Regions from separate parts of the Allobosea sp. FBZP-16 genome, predicted to be linked through region 1. Evidence: predicted binding sites of a transcription regulator. Region 1 holds the regulator's gene; each other region holds the start of a gene.

Region 1 (2,199 bases):
AGCGCGAGGTCGAGGAAAAGGCGGTGCTGACCATCGCTCGCCGCCAGCCGCTGGCGAACGACCTGCGCGAGCTGATCTCGGCAATCCGCATCGCCGCCGACATCGAGCGCGTCGGCGACCTCGCCAAGAACATCGCCAAGCGCGCCGTCGCGATCTCCGGCCAGTTCTCGCCGCCGCATCGCGCCGTCGTCGGCCTCGAGCATATGAGCCGCCTGGTCCAGGCCCAGCTCAAGGACGTGCTCGACGCCTATGCCGCCAGCAACGAGCAGAAGGCGATGGATGTCTGGCGCCGCGACGACGAGATCGACGCGCTCTACACCTCGCTGTTCCGCGAGCTCCTGACCTATATGATGGAGGACCCGCGCAACATCACCTTCTGCACGCATCTGCTGTTCTGCGCCAAGAACGTCGAGCGCATCGGCGACCACACCACCAACATCGCCGAGACCATCCACTATCTCGTCACCGGCCAGTCGATCGACGAGACCCGGCCGAAGCTCGACACCACCAACATCCTCGTCGACCTGCCGGCGGCCAATGGCTGAACCGGCGGGCGCTTGAACGGACGCTGACATGCCCGCACGCATCCTGATCGTCGAGGACGAGGAGCCGCTCACCTTGCTGCTGCGCTACAATCTCGAGGCCGAGGGCTTCGAGGTCGACAGCGTGGCGCGCGGCGACGACGCCGAACTGCACCTGCGCGACCATACGCCCGACCTCGTCCTGCTCGACTGGATGCTGCCCGGCCTCTCCGGCATCGAGCTCTGCCGGCGCCTGCGCACGCGGCGCGACACCGAGCGCGTGCCGATCATCATGCTGACAGCCCGCGGCGAGGAGACAGAGCGCGTCCGCGGCCTTGCCACCGGTGCCGACGACTATGTCGTCAAGCCGTTCTCGCTGCCCGAATTGATCGCCCGCATCCAGGCGCTGCTGCGCCGCGCCAAGCCCGGCCATGTCGCCGGTCTGCTCGCTGCCGGCGATCTCGAGCTCGACCGCACCACCCGGCGCGTCCGCCGCGCCGGCGCCGAATTGCATCTCGGCCCGACCGAGTTCCGCCTGCTCGAATTCCTGATGCAGGCCCCGGGCCGGGTCTATTCCCGGGCGCAACTGCTCGACGCCGTCTGGGGCCGCGACGTCTATATCGACGAACGCACCGTCGACGTTCATGTCGGGCGCCTGCGCAAGGCGATCACGCCGGCCAATGCCAAGGACCCGCTGCGCACGGTGCGCGGCGCCGGCTACGCCTTCGACGAGACGTTTGCCCGCAGCTGAGCGCTTCTGTCAGCGCGGCGCGGCGATGATCACCGCTGCGCCGGCAAGGCAGAGCGCGGCGCCTGCCAGGTCGTAGCGATCTGGTAGCACCTTCTCGACCAGCGCCATCCAGGCCAGCGACGCCACGATATAGACGCCGCCATAGGCGGCGAAGGTGCGCCCGGCGGCTGGACTGTCGAGCAGGGCCAGCAACCAGGCGAAAGCCGCAAGCGATACCAGGCCCGGCAGCAGCCACCAGGCCGACTTCCCGAGCTTGAGCCAGGCCCAGAAGGCGAAGCAGCCGGCGATCTCCGCCAGCGCCGCGGCGGCATAGGTCGCAAAGGTCGCCATGGCGCTCTCCCGTGGTCCTGCCCATAAAAAAGCCGGCCACGAGGGCCGGCTTTTCCGATTTTGGATGGTTACGCCGCCTCAGGCGCGGACGGGCTTGCGCTCGCGGCGCCGGTCGGCCGCCGGCTGGTAGGCGATCCGGGCGTGATAGGCGCAATAGGGCATGCCGGTCGCGCTGCGGCCGCCGCAGAAGCGGAACTCCGGCGTAGTCGGGTCGCCCATCGGCCACCGGCACATATATTCGCGCAGATCCATGATCGTGACCCGCTCGGAGAACGGCACGACCACGTCCTCGGCCGGCGCCGGAGCGCGCTCGACCTGTGCTTCGGTCGCGATTTCGGGTGCGAACTGCGGTGCCAGCGCGGTGTTGCCGCGAGTCAGCCCGGCGCCACCGTTCTGATGGCCGGCGGGATGGCTCGGCGGGCGGGCCGCCGGCTTGCGCGGGCGCGGCGTGGCCGAACCGGGGCTCTTGGCCCGGCCGGACAGGCCGAGACGGTGAACCTTCCCGATGACGGCGTTGCGCGTGACGCTGCCGAGCTCGGCGGCGATCTGGCTCGCGCTCAGGCCGTCATTCCAGAGCTTCTTGAGCAGTTCGACGCG
Region 2 (2,199 bases), on a different contig from region 1:
AGCGGTCGTCGCCGTTGAACTCCTTGGTCATTTCCGGGGTGAAGCGGAAGGAGAAGAAGCAGTCGGTCAGCTTCTTGGCGAGCTCGGGCTTGAGGTCGTGCGCATAGGCGAAGGACGAGGTGGGGAAGATCGCGCTGCGATAGATCTCGCGGGTGTCGTCCTTCTTGATCGTGCCGCGCACGATCATGCGCTCGTAGACGTCGCCGGCGACGGCGCCCATGTCGTAGTCGCCCGAGACGACGCCGAGGATCGACTTGTCGTGGCCGCCCGACATCAGCGGCTTGTAGTCCTTGTCGGCCTCGAGCCCGTGCTCGGGGAAGAGCACGCGCGGGGCGAGGTTGCCTGAGTTGGACGAGGGCGAAGTGTGGGCGACCTTCTTGTCCTTGAGGTCCGACAGCTTCTGGTAGGGGCTGGAGGCCTTGACCACGGCGACGAGATTGTAGCCCCGCACGCCGGCCGCCGAGCCCTTGGCGGCAAACGGGATCGCGCCGGCGAGGTTGACGGCGAAGCCGGTCGGCCCGGTCGAGAATCCCGCGAAATGCAGGCGGCCGGAGCGCATCGCCTCGATCTCGGCCGAGTTCGACTGGACTGGGTAGTAGACGATGCGCTTGCCGGTGCAGGCCGCGAGATGGTCGGTCAGCGGCTTGAAGATGTTGGCGTAGACGGCGGGGTCTTCGACCGGCGTATAGGCCCAGACCAGCGCCGACGGGTCCTTCAGCTTCGACGGATCGGTCGGCACGTCGGCGACCAGGTCCTTGTTGGCGTCGCAATACATCGTGTCGAGCTGGCCGCGATTGGGGCAGGCGTCCTGTGCCTGCGCCGCCCCAGCGAGCCCGAGGCCAACGAGCAGCGAGGTCGTGGCGGTCAGGCAAGTCAGCATCTTGGTCATGGTCGGCGTCTCTCCCGGTCGATCTTGATTATGAGCTGGCTATAGTATGTGACACAAAACTGTCATATTCCAGCCGGGCGAAACGTCTCGACTTACGACTATCGTGGTCTTGTCCACCGCGACGGTCGGACACTCACCAACCCTGACGATGCAGAGCCTTTCTCCTACAACCTTCCCGGACGATCTCGCGGCGTTGATGCCGCGCTATGACGGCTTCCTGCTCGACCAATGGGGCGTGCTGCATGACGGTATCCAGCCGTATCCGGGTGCCGTCGCCGCGCTCGAGATGCTGCGCCGGGCGAGCAAGCGCGTGATAATCCTCTCGAATTCCGGGCGTCGTGGCGCCGAGAATGCCACGCAGCTGGCGAAATTCGGCTTTGCACGCGATCTTTATGATGAGGTCGTCTCGGCCGGGGACGACGCCCGCGATGCATTAGCGGCGCGCGACGAACCGTTCCATCGCGCGCTCGGCCGGCGCTGCCTGTTGCTGGCACGCGAGGGCGAGGCGCATCTGGCGCACGGGCTCGGCCTCGACCTGGTCGATGACGTCGCCCCGGCCGACTTCATCCTGCTGATGACGATGGACCCGCCCCGGCAATCGGTCGCCGGCTGGATCAGCTTGCTCGAAGCGGCCAGCGCGCGGCGCCTGCCCATGGTCTGCGCCAATCCGGACCTGCATCGCACTAGCCCCGATGGCGGCCTGCAGGAGGCGCCGGGCCTCGTCGCGCGCGCCTATGAGCAACTCGGCGGTATCGTGCGCTATCACGGCAAGCCTGAGTCGCGCATCTATCGCAACTGCCTGGCGAAGCTCGGGCTCGACCGCGGGCGCGTCGTTGCGATCGGCGATTCGCTGGCGCACGACATCGCCGGTGCGCATGGCGCCGGCATCGACAGTGTCTTCATCGGCGGCGGCATCCATCGCGGCGAGATCGTTTGGGATGGCGCGTCGATGGATCCGGCGAGCTGTCTTGCGCTCTTTGCTCGTGCGGGGCGAAGCCCGACCTATGCGCTGCCGCTGCTTGGCTGACGCTTTGGCTCAACGCCCGGTCAGGAAGAAACCTGACAGGAAATAGGCCAGTGCCGAGATCAGGCCCGCCGCCGGCATGGTGACGATCCAGGCGAAGACGATGCCGCGGGCGACGCCCCAGCGCACCGCCGTGACCCGCCGCGCGGCGCCGACTCCGATGATCGCACCGGTGATGGTGTGCGTGGTCGAGACGGGGACGCCGAGATAGGTCGCCATGAACAGGGTGATCGCGCCGCCGGTCTCGGCGCAGAAGCCCTGCTGCGGCGAGAGACGGGTGATCTTC
Region 3 (2,199 bases), on a different contig from region 1:
CGAGGATGCGCGGTTCGGGCAGATGGCGAATTTCGCCGCGGCTCTTTTCGACAGAGGCGCCTGGTTCAGCAACGCCGCCTTCGACGGTCGCTCGAATTTCGAACGGGCCCGCTTCCGCGGCCGCCGGCATTTCGAGGGGATTTCGCTGGCGACCCATGTTTCCCCCGTCGCACAGCAGCTTGCGGCGCTGGAGCAGTTCCGCTTCGGCCGGCGCTGAGCACTGGTTCAGCCGGCCTGGGCGGTGGCGGGCGTGCCGTCCTTCTGCAGTGTCCGTTGCAGCCCCGGCCGCTCCATCATCCGGCCCATATAGGCCTCGAAGACCGGCAGGCGCGGCAGCACGCCGACGACGTTCATGCCGAAATGGATGCCGGCGCCGAGCTGAGTATCGGCGGCGGTGAAGCGCTCGCCGGCGGCGTAGGGATGTTCGCCGAGCTTTTTTGCGAGATTGGCGACGGTGTCGGCATGCGAGCCGAAGGAGAAGCCGCGTGCCTCGTATTTGAACTTGTGGACTGAGGTCGCGATGATCGGGTCGAGCACGGCGTCGGTATAGACCAGCGAGGTCAGGAAGGCCGGACGGTCCTTGTCGCCGGTCGCCGGAGCCAGCCCGGCTTCGGGAAACTGCTCGGTCAGATAGAGGCAGATCGCGGCGCGCTCGGTGACGGTCGTGCCGTCATGGACGATTGCCGGTACCTTCTTATGCGGCTGGATGGTGCGATAGCTTTCCGGCGGGCCGCCTTCGGCACGGATGTCGACGATCTCCGTCTCATAGGGCTGGCCGAACTCCTCAAGCAGCCAGAGGATCGAGAAGGAGCGCGACTGCGGCGCGTGATAGAAGGTCAGCATCGCGATGTCTCTTTCGGCGTTTCCTCGTGCGACGACGAGGCTGATAGGAAAGCAATGTGTCAGGAGTTGTCAGGATGAGCCTGACGTGCCCGATACTCACTGATCGAAACGCGGGCGGGTGCGAATGGCTCCGCCTGCTCTTGCTTTTCGGACCATGTCTCACGCGCGACGATGAAGGGGCGGGTGCCTAGGCGCTTTGCGCAGGCCTTCCGGCCCCCGATCTCGATGATCGCAAGTTGTTATAGTATAACAATCTGGCTGGAGCAAAGTAATCATAGTGTCATCTCGCGCGCCTAACCGACCGGCCACCGGATGCATTGGGGCGGAGAAGATCATGCAGAAGCGAACTTGGCTGATAGCGGCGGCGATGCTCGCCAGCGTGGCGCCGGTGACGGCGCAGACCATCTATCCGCTCAACCGCGCCGAGATTCTCGAGGGCTCGCGCTTCGACTTCAAGGTCGAGTTCCCGAGCGCACCGGCCTCGGCCGACGTCAAGGTCACGATCAACGGCAAGCCGGTAAACGAGGCCTTCGGCCGCGAGGCTCAGTTCGTCCAGAGCGAGGAAGGCCAGAAGCATTCGGCTCTCTGGCTGCGCGGCGCGCAGCTGCCGGCCGGCCAGTACGTCATCGAGGCGACGCAGGGCAGCGGGAGGGCGACCGTCAACTGGACCGTCTACGCGACGCCCGAGCGCAAGGCCAAGAACGTCATCCTCTTCGTCGGCGACGGCATGTCGGTCGCGCATCGCACCGCCGCCCGTATCCTGTCTAAGGGCTGGGAGCAGGGCCTCTATGGCGGCGAGCTCGCCATCGACGACATGCCGCACATGGCCCTGATCTCGACCTCGGGCACCGACTCGATCGTCACCGACAGCGCCAACTCCGCCAGCGCCTACACCACCGGCCACAAATCCTGCGTCAACGCGCTCGGCATCTACTGCGCCAAAAACGCGCTGACGCTCGACCATCCCAAGGTCGAGACCATTTCCGAGGTAATCAAGCGCAGGCGCTCGGGCATGGCGATCGGCGTCGTCACCAATTCCGAGATCGAGGATGCCACCCCGGCCTCGATGGTCGCCCATACCCGCCGCCGTTCGGACTACAACGACATCGTCAAAATGTTCTTCGACGTGCAGCCCGACGTGATCATGGGCGGCGGCTCGCCGAACTTCCTGCCGAAGTCGACCCCGGGCACCAAGCGCACCGACGATCTCGACTTCATCGCCAAGTTCAAGGATGCCGGCTACGCCCTCGCTACCACCAAGACCGAGATGAACGCCGCGGTCGCCGGCGGCGCCAGGAAGCTGCTCGGCCTCTACAACACCTCGAACATCGACGGAGCCTTCGACCTGCGCCTCGC
Region 4 (2,199 bases), on a different contig from region 1:
TGGCGCCGACGATGCGTCCGTCGGAGGCGACCACCAGAACGATCTCCGGCTCGGGATTGTTCCAGCTCGAGGCTGGGTGCAGGCCGGCATCGGCGCCGGTGCCGACCGCAGACATCGGCGGCGCCTTGGTGAAGATCTCGGCATCCGGCCCGATGCCGACCTCGAGATACTGGCTCCAGCTGTTCTGGGCGATCAGCACCTCCTTCAGCTTCATTGCCTCCGGGGAGCCGGGCTTGAGCTTTGAAAGGTCGTCGCCGATCAGCTTGCCGATCTCGGTGCGGATCGCGGCAGCCGCTGCGGGATTGCCGCGCGCCTTCTCTTCGATGACGCGCTCCAGCATCGACACGGCGAAGGTAACGCCGGCGGCCTTGACCGCCTGTAGATCGACCGGAGCGAGCAACCAGGGCTTGCCGTCATCGCGGCTGGCGGCCGAGCTGTTGGCGAGGAGATCGGCGAGCGAGCCGAGGCTCTCGCCATCAGCGGCGCGCAGCGCTACTGCCGGATCGGCGGTCTCGCAGAGGTCGCGCATGGTCGGGAAGGTGGCGGTGACGTCGACCACCTCGCTGCCCTGCAGCTTGACAACCGACGGCCCGGCAAGATCCGGGCGCCAGACACGCCCGGCCAGAGCGGCGCGGTCGGCATCGGCCGGCAGGGTGTTGGCGGGCGTGAGCGAGAGCGAGGGCATGGCTGATCCAGCTTGTGTGCAGTGTACAGGACGGGCTGCGAAGAACAGCCGCTTCCACGGGAAATCGCAAGTGCGCGGATGCGCGTCCACAGCGAGGCGGAAATGTCATCGTTTTGTCATTGAACTGTCGCCCCGGCTTCATGCTAGCTTGCGCACCAACGACAAGAACGCCCGCGCATGCCGGGGGCTGAGAGGGAGCTGATCATGACCTTCAAATTCAAGACCCTGACCGCCGTTGGCGCATTCGCGCTGGCCGCCGCTTCGCCGGCTTTGGCGCAGACCGAAATCCAGTGGTGGCACGCCATGACCGGCGCCAACAACGACGTCGTCGTCAAGCTGGCCGAGGAGTTCAACGCCTCGCAGAAGGACTACAAGGTCGTCGTCGCCTATAAGGGTTCTTATCCCGACACGCTGAACGCCGGCATCGCCGCTTTCCGTGCCGGCAATGCCCCGCACATCATGCAGGTCTTCGAAGTCGGCACCGCGACGATGATGTCGGCCAAGGGCGCGATCAAGCCGGTCGCCGACGTGATGAAGGACGCCGGCGAAAAGTTCGATCCCAAGAGCTATCTGCCGGCGATCACCGGCTACTATTCGACGACGAAGGGCGAGATGCTCTCCTTCCCGTTCAACTCGTCCTCGATGGTGATGTGGTACAACAAGGACGCGCTGAAGAAGGCCGGCCTGCCGGAAACGCCGCCGAAGACCTGGCCGGAAGCGTTCGAAGCCGCCAGGAAATTGAAGGCCGCCGGCTGGGACAAGTGCGGCATTTCCACGGCCTGGACGACCTGGGCCAATATCGAGCAGCTCGGCGCCTGGCATAACGTGCCTGTCGGTACCAAGGCCAACGGCTTCGACGGCTTCGACACCGAGTTCCGCATCAACAGCGACCTCTTCGTCAAGCATCTGACCAATCTGGCCAACCTGCAGAAGGAAGGCGTGTTCTCTTATTCCGGCCGTACCAACACCGGCGAGGGCCGCTTCACCTCGGGCGAATGCCCGCTGTTCCTGACCTCCTCGGCCTTCTTCGGCAACGTCAAGGCCAACGCCAAGTTCGACTGGTCGAACGCGCCGATGCCGTATTATCCGGATGTCGCCGGCGCGCCGCAGAATTCGATCATCGGCGGCGCCTCGCTCTGGGTCATGGGCGGCAAGAAGGCCGACGAGTACAAGGGTGTCGCCAAGTTCTTCACCTTCCTCTCGGACGTCGACCGGCAGGTGAAACTGCACACCGAGTCCGGCTATCTGCCGATCACCAAGGCGGCCTATGAGAAGGTCAAGGCGTCGGGCTTCTACAAGCAGAACCCCTATCTCGAGACCCCGCTGCTCGAGCTCAACAACAAGGAGCCGACCGACAACTCGCGCGGCGTCCGCTTCGGCGGCCTGGTCCAGATCCGCGACATCTGGTCGGAGGAGATCGAGGCGGCCCTGAACGGCCAGAAGACGCCGAAGGCGGCGCTCGACGCGGCCAATGAGCGTGGCAACCAGGCGCTGCGCCAGTTCGAGCGCACCGC

What was found. Region 1 encodes PhoB, which activates phosphate uptake and scavenging genes when phosphate is short. Its sites were predicted from a motif close to TGTCATNNANCTGTCAT; they were not measured.
Region 2: a site for PhoB is predicted at 939-955, ahead of phnD (phosphate/phosphite/phosphonate ABC transporter substrate-binding protein). Genes of this name have one in related genera too.
Region 3: a site for PhoB is predicted at 1,111-1,127, ahead of CXY91_RS05360 (alkaline phosphatase). Genes of this name have one in related genera too.
Region 4: a site for PhoB is predicted at 800-816, ahead of ugpB (sn-glycerol-3-phosphate ABC transporter substrate-binding protein UgpB). Genes of this name have one in related genera too.

The regions. Positions count from the first base shown of each region.
Region 1 is NZ_LNCQ01000022.1:18,389-20,587, forward strand. It holds gene phoU (phosphate signaling complex protein PhoU) at 1-545, shown strand, start outside; gene phoB (phosphate regulon transcriptional regulator PhoB) at 574-1,272, shown strand; gene CXY91_RS06375 (YnfA family protein) at 1,282-1,602, opposite strand; gene CXY91_RS06380 (GcrA family cell cycle regulator) at 1,681-2,199, opposite strand, start outside.
Region 2 is NZ_LNCQ01000006.1:146,139-148,337, forward strand. It holds gene phnD (phosphate/phosphite/phosphonate ABC transporter substrate-binding protein) at 1-889, opposite strand, end outside; gene CXY91_RS01120 (TIGR01459 family HAD-type hydrolase) at 1,038-1,916, shown strand; gene CXY91_RS01125 (anion permease) at 1,926-2,199, opposite strand, start outside.
Region 3 is NZ_LNCQ01000014.1:254,178-256,376, reverse strand. It holds gene CXY91_RS05370 (pentapeptide repeat-containing protein) at 1-217, shown strand, start outside; gene CXY91_RS05365 (glutathione S-transferase family protein) at 226-843, opposite strand; gene CXY91_RS05360 (alkaline phosphatase) at 1,178-2,199, shown strand, end outside.
Region 4 is NZ_LNCQ01000052.1:112,896-115,094, reverse strand. It holds gene CXY91_RS26270 (fumarylacetoacetate hydrolase family protein) at 1-685, opposite strand, end outside; gene ugpB (sn-glycerol-3-phosphate ABC transporter substrate-binding protein UgpB) at 890-2,199, shown strand, end outside.